3 regions of the Janthinobacterium paucivorans genome follow, and region 1 is predicted to be linked to each of the others. Evidence: predicted binding sites of a transcription regulator. Region 1 holds the regulator's gene; each other region holds the start of a gene.
What was found. Region 1 encodes NrdR, which represses ribonucleotide reductase genes. Its sites were predicted from a motif close to CACNANATNTNGTG; they were not measured.
Positions count from the first base shown of each region.

Region 2: the regulator NrdR is predicted to act here: its motif matches at 2,109-2,122, upstream of ACQ4V8_RS13455 (ribonucleoside triphosphate reductase).
Region 3: the regulator NrdR is predicted to act here: its motif matches at 2,423-2,436, upstream of ACQ4V8_RS06330 (ribonucleoside-diphosphate reductase subunit alpha).

Region 1 is NZ_JBNYXR010000006.1:38,317-42,468, forward strand. It holds gene glyA (serine hydroxymethyltransferase) at 52-1,299, shown strand; gene nrdR (transcriptional regulator NrdR) at 1,445-1,909, shown strand; gene pilV (type IV pilus modification protein PilV) at 2,194-2,778, shown strand; gene ACQ4V8_RS09125 (PilW family protein) at 2,775-3,743, shown strand; gene ACQ4V8_RS09130 (pilus assembly PilX family protein) at 3,753-4,152, shown strand, end outside.
Region 2 is NZ_JBNYXR010000010.1:7,479-11,630, reverse strand. It holds gene ubiV (ubiquinone anaerobic biosynthesis protein UbiV) at 1-309, opposite strand, end outside; gene ubiU (ubiquinone anaerobic biosynthesis protein UbiU) at 425-1,462, opposite strand; gene ACQ4V8_RS13460 (hypothetical protein) at 1,623-1,850, shown strand; gene ACQ4V8_RS13455 (ribonucleoside triphosphate reductase) at 2,138-3,886, shown strand; gene nrdD (anaerobic ribonucleoside-triphosphate reductase) at 3,883-4,083, shown strand; gene ACQ4V8_RS13445 (anaerobic ribonucleoside-triphosphate reductase activating protein) at 4,073-4,152, shown strand, end outside.
Region 3 is NZ_JBNYXR010000004.1:49,956-54,107, forward strand. It holds gene ACQ4V8_RS06330 (ribonucleoside-diphosphate reductase subunit alpha) at 1-2,167, opposite strand, end outside; gene ampD (1,6-anhydro-N-acetylmuramyl-L-alanine amidase AmpD) at 2,550-3,161, opposite strand; gene ACQ4V8_RS06340 (sigma-54 interaction domain-containing protein) at 3,161-4,152, opposite strand, start outside.

The DNA of each region.
Region 1 (4,152 bases):
TCATTCGATCCAATCTGCCAGTACAAGCACCCTCATACTTGGAGTTTTTACATGTTTGCAAAAGATCACACCCTCGCCAACGTCGATCCTGAATTGTTCGCCGTTATTCAAAAAGAAAACGTGCGCCAGCACGATCATATCGAACTGATCGCGTCGGAAAACTATACGTCGCCAGCCGTAATGGAAGCGCAAGGCTCGCAGCTGACGAACAAGTATGCCGAAGGCTATCCAGGCAAGCGCTACTACGGTGGCTGCGAATACGTCGACGTGGCCGAGCAGCTCGCCATCGAGCGTGTCAAGCAATTGTTCGGCGCCGAATGCGCGAACGTACAGCCGAACTCTGGTTCGCAGGCGAACCAGGGCGTGTTCTTTGCCGTGCTGAAACCGGGCGACCTGATCATGGGTATGTCGCTGGCCGAAGGCGGTCACCTGACCCACGGCATGCCGCTCAATATGTCCGGCAAGTGGTTCGACGTCGTCTCGTATGGCTTGACGGCGGAAGAAGACATCGATTACGAGGCGATGGAGCGCCTGGCTCGCGAACGCAAGCCAAAGCTGATCATCGCTGGCGCGTCGGCCTTCTCGAAAAAGATCGACTTCGAGCGTTTCGGCAAGATCGCCAAGGAAGTGGGCGCCTACTTCCTGGTCGACATGGCCCACTACGCAGGCCTGATCGCCGCTGGCCTGTACCCGAATCCGGTGCCGTTCGCCGACTTCGTCACCTCGACCACGCACAAGTCCTTGCGCGGCCCGCGCGGCGGCATCATCCTGATGAAGGCGGAACACGAAAAAGCCATCAACTCGGCCATCTTCCCTGGCATCCAGGGTGGCCCGCTGATGCACGTGATCGCCGCTAAGGCGGTCGCCTTCAAAGAAGCGCTGAGCCCGGCATTCGTCGAATACCAGAAACAAGTGATCAAGAACGCCGACGTGCTGGCGAAAACCTTGATCAAGCGTGGCCTGCGCATTGTTTCCGGCGGCACCGAATCGCACGTCATGCTGGTCGACCTGCGCGCCAAGAACCTGACGGGCAAGGAAGCCGAAGCCATCCTCGGTTCCGCGCACATCACCTGCAACAAGAACGGCATCCCGAATGACCCGCAAAAGCCCTTCGTCACCTCGGGCATCCGCCTGGGCAGCCCGGCGATGACGACGCGTGGTTTCAAGGAAGCGCAAGCGGAAGAAGTGGGCAACCTGATCGCCGACGTGCTGGACAATCCGCATGACGCCGCCACCATCGAGCGCGTGAAAGCGGCCGTGAAAGTGCTGGCCGATGCACATCCTGTATACGCGGCATAATTATTTGTCCAGAATGTGTCATACGGAGTAAGATTCTGTCTGACCCATTCCAGCCGTGCCCAAGGGCGCCCGCAGTGATTGGGGCGCCCTTGTATTTCAGGGCGGCGATTTCCCGTAATTATTACTATAAAGTTGTAGCCAGCCCATGAAATGTCCATTTTGCCAGCACGGCGATACCCAAGTTCTCGATACGCGCGTATCGGAGGACGGGGATGCCATTCGGCGCCGCCGCCGTTGCGGCAAATGCGACAAGCGCTTCACGACCTACGAGCGGATTGAACTTATCATGCCGGCCGTCGTCAAAAAGAATGGCAGCCGGACGGACTTCGCTGCGGATAAGTTGCGCGGCAGCTTGATGCTGGCCTTGCGCAAGCGACCCGTCGCGGCAGCCTCCTTGGATGCGGCCATCGCTTCCATCCAGGAAAAATTGCTGACCAGCGGCTTGCGCGAAGTCGATTCCGGCTATATCGGCGAATTGGTGATGCAAGAACTCAAGCGCCTCGACAAGATCGCTTATATCCGCTACGCCTCCGTGTACAAGAATTTCGAAGACGTGGCCGAGTTCCAGGATGCGATTGCCGAAGTGGGACAGGCGCGCAGCAAGCCCTGACGCTGTTTCGACATGCCGTGCATCAGCTGCATCAGCGACAGCAGCGACATCAGCGACATCAGCTATATCAGATGCCGCTGAGGCAGCCTCCCACGCGCACCACGCCAGCGCTCGACTGGCAAGTGGTCTGATCAATTGAGGCGCTTTTTTCTGCGGCCGTTTTTCCTTCTTCCCTCACTATATTGGCGACGTTTGCGCTGCCTCATGCCCGCGTCTTTGCGCACGCCTATCGTGTAACTGGGCCGGACGTCCGTGCGGCTCCAGTCTTGCTGCAGGAGAAGCTCATGCACAGCGGCGCGCGTGGTCCCATGGATGGCAGCAGCCTTGTCGAGGTGCTGGTGTCGCTGCTGCTGTTGGCGCTGGGTTTGCTGGGCGCCAGCATCTTGCAACTGAGCTCGCTGCGCGCGCGCCATGAATCGGCGCTGTTGTCGGCGGGCGTGCAACTGGCTGCCGGCATGGCTGAACGCATGCGCGCGAACAGTGTGCTCATGTATGGCCCCGATGCGGGCAATGCCTACCTGAACGTCAGCTACGCGGCAGCGGACGACGCCGAGCCTGCTGGCGGCGCACCCGATTGCTTCGGACCTGCTGCCTGCAGCGCGGCCGAATTGGCGCAATTCGATATCGCCGAGTGGAAGCAGCAGTTGCAAGCGGCCTTGCCCGGCGCGCGCCTGCGTGTCTGCCGCGATGCTCCCGCTTGGGATGGCGCCGCCCAGGGCTTGCACTGGGCGTGCAGCGGCGGCAAGGGCGCGCCCATCGTCATCAAGCTCGGTTGGCGTGGCCGCCAGCCCGACCGATCACCGGCCGTAAATGGGGCTGGCGAGTCGCTGCCCCGGTTGGCATTCCAGCTCGGCGGAGGTGGCGCATGAACACTGTCTTGCGCGGGCACCACGGCATGAGCCTGGTCGAATTGCTGGTGGCCCTGTCGCTGGGGGCGCTGTTGATGCTGGCGGCCAGTAGCGTACTGCTGGCCGCCAGCGGCAGTTATGGCGAGCAGTCCGCCAGCGTGCGCCTCGATGACAACGGCCGCTATGCGCTCGATAGCATCGCCCGCGCCGTGCGCCAGAGCGCGTATGTGAACTGGGACAGCAGCGCCGCGCCCGTGGCCCATGCCGATGACGATAGCGCCAATATCGCCGGCCTCGACGCGCGCAGCCTGGTCAAGAACAGTGAGGGCATCAGCGGCGCGTTGCCCGGCGCCTTGCATGGCAGCGATGTGCTGGCCTTGCGTTTTTTTGGCGCCGGCAAGGAAGAGGGCGGCGACGGTTCCGTGCTCAATTGCGCCGGTTTCGGCGTGGGCGCCGCGAAAGCCGAGACACAGCGCGGCTGGAGCATTTTCTATGTCGCGCAGGGCGCTGATGGCGTGGGCGAACTGCGCTGTAAATACCGTGGCGCGAACGGCTGGGGCGCGGACGCCATCATCCGTGGCGTCGATACTTTCCAGGTACTGTATGGGCTCGACACGGATACGCCGCCCGATGGCGTGGCGAACCGGTATGTCAACGCCAGCGTGCTCGACGCCCGCGATGCCGCGCTGGTGCTGGAGGGGGCCGATGCGGCCGAGCGTCAGCGCGATTTTCATCGCCGCACGCATTGGAAGCGCGTGTCTGGCGTGCGCGTGGCGCTGCTGTTGCATGGCGAGGTGGGGCAGGTGGACAAAATGGCGCAACTGGGACCGTCGCAGTTCGACCTGTTCGGCAAAGCATACGCCGAGGCGCACGGCGCCAGCGACACGGGCGTGCGCATCGCGCGCGCGGCCTTGCCCGCAGCCACGCGCTCGCGGCTACGGCAACTGGTGCAGACCAGCATTATGCTGCGCAATGGGCCAGCATAGGCCAGCGCCATGATGGCCGGCATGGGCGCCTGCGCTGGCGTCGCCAGAGGCGCTGCTGGCGCACGCTGGCGTGGCGCGACCTTGGTGTATGTGCTGTGTCTGCTCGTGATCATCTTGCTGCTGGGCATATCGGCGGCGCAGATGGCTTTGCAGGGTGAAAAGGCGGCGCGCGGCGAGCGCGACCGGCAGATCGCGTTTCAGGCGGCGGAGGAGGCATTGATGGATGCGCAGAACGATATCGAAGGCTTGCCCGGCGTGCCCGGGCGCAGCAGTCTCTTCGCGCCGGGCAGTGCGGCAGGCTTCGCGGCCGGCTGCGGCGAAGGCGGTGCACTCGGCCTGTGCCTGCCTGCGCCCCCGGAGGCGCCGGCGCTCTGGCTGAGCATGGACTTGGCTGGCGCCGAAGCGGGCA
Region 2 (4,152 bases), on a different contig from region 1:
GCAGTGCACAGCGCCCATGTCATTCGCCTCGACCGCATAGCGGCCATTGCCCGTGATGCGGCGCAGGATCGCCAGTTCGCTGCCCGCCTCGATCAGCGCTTGCGTCGACAACACCACTTCCTTGCCGCTTGCAGCAAGCATGTCGGCGATATCGAGCCAGTCGGCCAGGCGCAGCTCGTGCCTGCGCGAGCATACGGTTTCGCCCAGATACACGATATCGACGGCGCTGCCGGCGATCTGTTGGTAAAACTCGAAGACGGTGGCGCGCGGCCAGTAGTACAGCAAAGGGCCCAAAGAGAGTTTCAGCATGCCTTTTCCAGTATCTTTTAAGTTACAAAACCGTAGCGAGCGGCTCGCAGCGAGGCCGAGAAGCGCAGCCGTGCTTGAGCACGGGGCCGCGCCCCGGGATGCGCGGCAGGTTTTGCTATTTCCAGGAGCGATGGTAAGCGCCCAGAGTGTGCTGCTGACCCTCGGCCAGCTTGTCCATGGCCGCCATCCAGGCCGGCTTGACGGCGTAGCGCGGATGACCTTCTCGGCAGGCGTCAATCGCTTCACGCCACACGCGCGTCACCTGCGCCACGTAGGCGGGACTGCGCTGGCGCCCTTCGATTTTCACGGCACGCACGCCCATGGCGATCAGTTGCGGCAGCAGCGCCAGGGTATTCAAGCTGGCCGGCTCCTCGATCGCGTAATACACTTCGCCATTGACGTCGAAACGCCCCTTGCACAGAGTCGGATAGCTGGCGTTTTCAGCCGGTGCGTAGCGCTCGATCAGCACGCCGTTCAAGCGCGACTCCAGACCGTTCGGTGTTTCCAGCCAGCGCACGGCCTTCGCTGGCGAGCATACGCCGTGGGTGTTCGGCGCCTCGCCCGTCGCATACGACGACAGTGCGCAGCGCCCTTCGACCATGACGCACAAGCTGCCGAAGCCGAACACCTCGATCTCCACCGCGGTCTTGCTGATCAGTTGTTCCACCTGCGCCATCGACAGCACGCGCGGCAGCACGGCGCGGGAGATGCCGAAGTGTTCGTGATAGAAGTTGATGGCTTCATAATTCGTGGCCGAGCCCTGCACCGACAGGTGCAGGCGCAGCTGCGGCTGGTGCTGGGCGGCGTAGGCCATCAGACCTGGATCGGCGACGATTATGGCGTCGATGCCCGACGCGGCGGCGCGGTCGATGGCGCTGCGCCACACGGCCCAGTTATGCGCCTGCGGATAGGTATTTAGTGCCAGCAGCACCTTGCGTCCGTACTGGTGGGCGTAGCGCACCCCCTCGGCGATGGCCTTCTCGTCGAAGTTGAGGCCGGCGAAATTGCGCGCATTGGTGGCGTCGCGAAAGCCCAGATAAACGGTGTCGGCGCCATTATCGACGGCCGCTTTCAGGGCGGGCAAGCTGCCGGCAGGGCAAACCAGTTCCAATGGTCCGGCTACGCAGGGGGCGGTGGTTGCTTCAAGCATCATGCTGTTCTCAGTCCTGTATCGGCTCAGGTGCACACTATAGCCCCGCCCATGCTGCCCAGTCGTTGATGCAGGTGAAGGAATACATGCATGGCTGGCGCACCTTCAACTTGCTTGACCTGGCTGTAAAATGCCCATCTTTCCTCCTGTTTGAAGGCCCACCATGCCCCGCAAAGCGCTGCTGATTTTCCTGCTGACCGTGTTCGCGCGCCGCCAACGGCCGCAGTTGCAGCAGGTCGCCATCTTCGAGGCGCGCATGGCCAGCTGGAGCACCTATACGCCGCTGGAAATCTGCGCCCGGGTGCTGCCCACCTCTGTCACCAGCATCGCCGCCTTCTTTTGCGCGAGCTGGCTGGTCCTGCGCGAAACGCGCTGGAACAAAACCGCCTGAGGCGTAATGCCGTTCAGTTAGTGTGTTAGTGATGCTATTTTTAGCCCAAGAACCAGGACAGGGGTCGGACCCTGAGGGTCCGACCCCAGCTCTTTGCCTCTGGGGTTAGCGAATTTACTGGCGCTCATAAATCACGCCAAAATCCTTAACTGAACGGCATTACCGCCTGAGGTGGTTTTTTCACCTGGATCAAGGATACGCACAGCGCTTGCACGCCACCTTTGACATCACTACATTTAGTCGATAGTCTTCAAAAAACACCGTATGTTGTGTTTATTGGAGGTTCCATGGTGACAAATGCAGTTTCCCCCACACGCGGCCAGGTCGATGTCGCCGCGTCCATCAATGAATACCTGGAGCGGCGCGACTGGCGCGTCAACGCCAACGCTAACCAGGGATACTCCCTCGGTGGCCTGATCCTCAATGTGTCGGGCAAGGTCATCGCCAACTACTGGCTGGACCAGGTGTATCCGCCGGAAGTGGGCGCGGCGCACCGCGAAGCGGCGCTGCACATCCACGACCTCGACATGCTGGCCGGCTATTGCGCCGGCTGGTCGCTGCGTACACTGCTGCATGAAGGCTTGAACGGTGTACCAGGAAAAGTTGAGTCAGGCCCGCCGAAACACATGTCGAGCGCTGTCGGCCAGATCGTCAATTTCCTCGGCACCCTGCAAAACGAATGGGCCGGCGCGCAGGCGTTCAGCTCCTTCGACACCTATATGGCGCCCTACATCCGCAAGGACAGCCTGCGCTACGAAGACGTGCGCCAATGCATGCAGGAGCTGATCTTCAACCTCAACGTGCCATCGCGCTGGGGCACGCAGACGCCGTTTACCAACCTCACTTTTGACTGGGTTTGCCCGGACGACCTGCGCCAGCAGATTCCCGTCATCGCCGGCCAGGAGATGGACTTCAGCTATGGCGAGCTGCAGGCGGAGATGGACATGATCAACCGCGCGTATATCGAGATCATGATGGCGGGCGACGCCAAGGGCCGCGTCTTCACCTTTCCCATCCCCACCTATAACATTACCGAGGACTTCGACTGGCATAGCGAGAATGCCGAACGGCTGTTCGAGATGACGGCACGCTACGGCTTGCCCTACTTCCAGAATTTCATCAATTCGGAACTCAAGCCGAACATGATCCGCTCCATGTGCTGCCGATTGCAACTGGACTTGCGCGAGCTGCTTAAGCGGGGCAATGGCCTGTTCGGCTCCGCCGAGCAGACCGGTTCCCTGGGCGTGGTGACCATCAACTGCGCGCGCCTGGGCCACCTGTGGCGCGGCGATGAAGTGGCGCTGCTGGCTGACCTGGACCGCCTGCTGGAACTGGGCAAAGTCAGCCTGGAAATCAAGCGCCGCACCATCGAGGACCTGATGCAGCAAGGCTTGTTCCCCTACACGCAGCGCTACCTGGGCACCCTGCGCAACCACTTTTCCACGCTGGGGGTCAATGGCATCAACGAGATGATCCGCAATTTCAGCAGCGACGCGTATGACATCACGACGCCGCAAGGCCATGCGCTGGCCGTACGCCTGCTCGACCATGTGCGCGCCCGCATGGTGGCATTCCAGGAAGAGACGGGCCACATGTACAACCTGGAAGCGACACCGGCCGAGGGCACCACGTACCGCTTTGCCCGCGAAGACCGCAAACGCTATCCGGCCATCGTGCAGGCGGGCACGCCCGAGCAGCCGTATTACACGAACTCGTCGCAGCTGCCCGTGGGCTACACGGACGACCCGTTCGAGGCTTTGGCCATGCAGGACACACTGCAGCGCAAATATACGGGCGGCACGGTACTGCACCTGTACATGACGGAAGCGCTCTCGGACGCCAACGCCTGCCGCGAGCTGGTAAAGCGCGCCCTGAGCCGCTTTTCGCTGCCCTACATCACGCTCACGCCCACGTTTTCCATCTGCCCACGCCACGGCTACCTGGCCGGCAAACATACATTCTGCCCCACCTGCGACGCGGAGCTGATCGCCCGCAAGCAAGCCCACCCTGCTGCATCACTCGAGGAAACGCCATGAATACACGTCCCGACTTCACTCCCGCCATCAGCCTGCTCGACAGCGAACGCCAGCGCTGCGAAATCTGGACCCGGGTGATGGGCTATCACCGCCCCGTCGCCTCGTTCAACATCGGCAAGCAGGGCGAATTCCATGAGCGCCAGTATTTTACGCAAGCAAGCGCCCGGCTTGACCAGCCCGCCCGCGATGGCAGTTGAACTGAAAGTGGGGGGCCTCACGCCCTTTTCCGCCACCGACTATCCGGGCAAGCTGGCGGCCGTGGTCTT
Region 3 (4,152 bases), on a different contig from region 1:
GCAAGATGCCGCGGTCCCACAGCGAACCGGCATACGATTCATAGCGGCCGCGTTCTTCGGCCAGTTCTGTCGACGCCAGGTAGGCGTAGTAGCAGACTGTCTCCATCGAGGTGTCGGCGAAGCTGACGGCTGCGTCGGAGGCAAACGGGATGCGCATCATGTGCAGGCAGTCCTGGAAGCCCATGACACCCATGCCGACCGGACGATGGCGCATGTTCGAATTGCGCGCCTTCTCGACGGCGTAGTAATTGATGTCGATGACGTTGTCGAGCATGCGCATGGCGGTGCGGATGGTCTTGGCCAGCTTGACGTGATCGAGCTTGCCTTCCTTCATGTGCGCCGGCATGTTGACGGAACCGAGGTTGCAAACGGCGATTTCATCCGGACCCGTGTTAAGCGTGATTTCGGTGCACAGATTCGAGCTGTGGACGACGCCAACGTGCGACTGCGGGCTGCGGATGTTGCAAGGATCCTTGAACGTGATCCATGGGTGGCCCGTTTCAAACAGCATCGACAGCATCTTGCGCCACAGGTCCAGCGCCTGAATCTTCTTGAACGAGCGGATTTCGCCGGCGGCTGCCTTGGCTTCGTAGCCGAGGTAAGCCTTTTCAAAGGCTTTGCCGACCAGGTCGTGCAAGTCTGGCGTTTCGCTTGGCGAGAACAGGGTCCACTCGCCTTTTTCCATGACGCGCTTCATGAACATGTCGGGAATCCAGTTCGACGTGTTCATGTCGTGCGTGCGGCGGCGGTCGTCGCCCGTGTTCTTGCGCAGGTCGAGGAATTCCTCGATGTCCATGTGCCAGGTTTCCAGGTAGGCGCAGACTGCGCCCTTGCGCTTGCCGCCCTGGTTGACTGCCACGGCCGTGTCGTTGACTACTTTCAGGAACGGCACCACGCCTTGCGACTTGCCGTTGGTGCCCTTGATATGGGCGCCCAGGGCGCGCACTGGCGTCCAGTCGTTACCCAGGCCGCCGGCATACTTGGCCAGCAGCGCATTGTCCTTGATGGCGTCATAGATGCCTTCCAAGTCGTCCGAGACGGTGCTCAGGTAACACGACGACAGCTGCGAACGCAGGGTGCCCGAGTTGAACAGGGTCGGGGTCGAGCTCATGAAGTCGAACGAGGACAGCAGGCTGTAGAACTCGATGGCGCGCGCTTCGCGGTCCGCTTCGTTCAGCGCCAGGCCCATCGCCACGCGCATGTAGAACGCTTGCGGCATTTCGATGCGCACGTCATGGATGTGCAGGAAGTAGCGGTCATACAGCGTTTGCAGGCCGATGTAGCCGAATTGCAAGTCGCGGTCGGCAACGATGGCCTTGGCCAGGCGTTCCAGGTCGAAGCTGGCGAGTACCGGGTTCAGCAGATCGTTGGCGATGCCCTTGGCGATATATTGCGGGAAGTACGTCAGGTACTCGGCAGCAGCGGCCGCTTGCGGCACTTCCTTGCCAAACACTTCCTTGCGCACCGTATGGAGCAAGATGCGGGCCGTGACCTGGCTGTAGGCCGGGTCTTTTTCCATCAGCGCGCGCGCTGCCAGGATGGCCGACTTGTGCAGCTCTTCGACAGGCACGCCGTCATACAAGTTCTTCACCGTTTCAGCCAGAATGGCGTCGGCATCGACGTGCTTTTCCAGGCCGACGCAGGCGGCGTTGATCAGGTCGCGCACTTCCTGCATGTCCAGCAGGCGACGCACGCCATTGTCGGTGACATTCAATTGCGGTGCGGAAACTTGCGCGGAAGCGCCCAGCGCCTCCTTCTGCAAACGACGCTCTTCCATGTGCTTGGCACGGTACAGCACGTAGGCACGCGCCACGTCGTGCTCGCCCGAACGCATCAGCGACAGTTCTACCTGGTCTTGCACGTCTTCGATATGGAAGGTGCCGCCACCCGGATGGCGGCGCACCAGCGCGGCGACGACGCTGTCGGTCAGTTGTTCCACCAGTTCGCGGATGCGTGCCGAAGCGGCGCCCTGGCCACCGTTGACGGCCAGAAACGCCTTGGTCATGGCGATGGCGATCTTCGAAGGCTCAAATGCCACCACCGCGCCGTTGCGGCGGATGATGCGATAGTCGCCCAAGGCCGCGCCCGTACTCGCCACGCTATTGGCCGCGCCTGGCGCTGGCGATACTGGCGTTGGATGGATGGAAATATCTTGTGGTGATTGCATTAAAGCTCCCGTTGTCAGCTAAAGTCAGCCTGCAGTTTTGCTGCCGCGTATGTTGTTGAGTAGAACGCCCGATGGTCAGGCTTTCCTCAAATAATTGTTGCTAAATAGTAAATAATTCACAGCCAGAAATCATGCGCCCAACCTGTACAGCTCGGCTGGCGCTCAACATGATCAAGGGTGGTGAAACGCCAGTTCCCGCTGCCGTATCAACAAGCAGGATAGCTTTGGTAATAATTCCGGAAACGTCTGTGATGGCACTAGATATAGTCTTTAAATCCAATTTATACACTAATTGTAGTACCCATCGACAGGCGATGCAATAGTTTTCCGGCATCTGTCGGCGTAATTTTTTGTATTTCCAAACACGATTTCGGTTGACTTTTCAGGGCACGGATGGAAAGCCCAATCCCCGCGTAGTAAGCGCTAACGCAGGCTCGCCGCGGGCAGTTTCCAGCCAGCATTCTTGATAATAATGCCAGTCGAAAAATGGTCCCGGGTCCGTCTTCCTCCCCGCTGCAATATGCTCGTGGCCACGCACCTGGGACAAGCCGTAGCGCGCCACCAGCGCCGCCGTCAGCGCTGCCAGGACATGGTATTGCCGCCGCTGGAAAGGTACATCGTCCGCACCTTCCATTTCGATACCGATGGAATAGCCATTGCACTGCGCGCGTCCTTCGAATGTGGACGCGCCAGCATGCCAGGCACGTTGATCAGCGGAAACATATTGCAACAGCGCACCATCACGCCGCACAAAAAAGTGCGCCGAGACCTGCAAGCCACGCAGGTCGGCGAAAGAAGGATGGGCATTATAATCTAGCCGGCCGGTAAACAAGTCGGACACATGCGGTCCGCCAAACTGGCCGCCCGGCAAGCTGATGTTATGGATCACCAGCAAGTCGACTTGCACGCCGTCCGGGCGCGCATCCTGGTGCGGCGAGTCATAGCGCAGTGCGCCGTCGCACCAGCCGTTTTCATCTATCGTCCATGCTGTCATCAAGCTAGCAATTCCTGTATCGTCAATTTCTGCATCCGGTAACGCAGTTGGCGCACGCTCAGCCCCAGCTGGCGCGCCGCCTGTTCGCGGTGATAGCGCGCCTGTACCAGCGCCTGCAAGATCATGTCGCGCTCGGCCTGGCGCAAATACATGTCAAGCGGCAAGACCGGGACAACGCCGGAGAGCGCCATGCCGGGCAAGCACAGTTGCCGCTCAGACACTACCGGCGGCAATGCCGTCCGCGGCGCGGTGATGCCAGCCGAGGACGGCAAGTCCAACCCGTCGAGCGCGATCACGCCGCCATCGGCAAAGGCCAGCGCCCGTTCCAGCATATTTTCCAGTTCGCGCACATTGCCGGGAAACGCATACGCGGCCAGGGCCGCCAGTACCGGCGGCGTCAGGCTCACACCCTGGCCTGGTGCCAGACGCGCCAGGATGGCTTCACATAATACCTGCAGATCGCCGCGCCGCTCACGCAGCGATGGCAGCGCCAGTTCGATGACATTCAGGCGGTAAAACAGATCCTGGCGGAACGTGCCGGCGGCCACGCCGCGCCCCAGGCCGTGCTGGCTGGCGCACAGGATACGCACATCAATGGCTTCGTCGCTACTGCCGCCGAGCTTGCGCACGCGGCGCTCCTGCAGCACGCGCAACAGCTTCACTTGCATGGCCAGCGGCAAGTCATCGACTTCATCGAGCAGCAAACTGCCGCCGTTGGCAGCCTGGAACAATCCTTCACGCTCGTGCAGCGCGCCCGTATAGGCACCCGGCCGGCAGCCGAAGAATTCAGCTTCCATCAGCGCTTCGGGAATGGCACCACAGTTGACGGCGATAAACGGCAAGCTGGCGCGCGCACCCTGCGCGTGGATGGCGCGTGCCGCCAGTTCCTTGCCCGTGCCCGATTCACCTCGGATGGCCACCGGCGCGCCGCAGCGTGCGATACGCCCGATCTGCGCGCGCAGCGCCTGCATGGGCAGCGAATTGCCACATA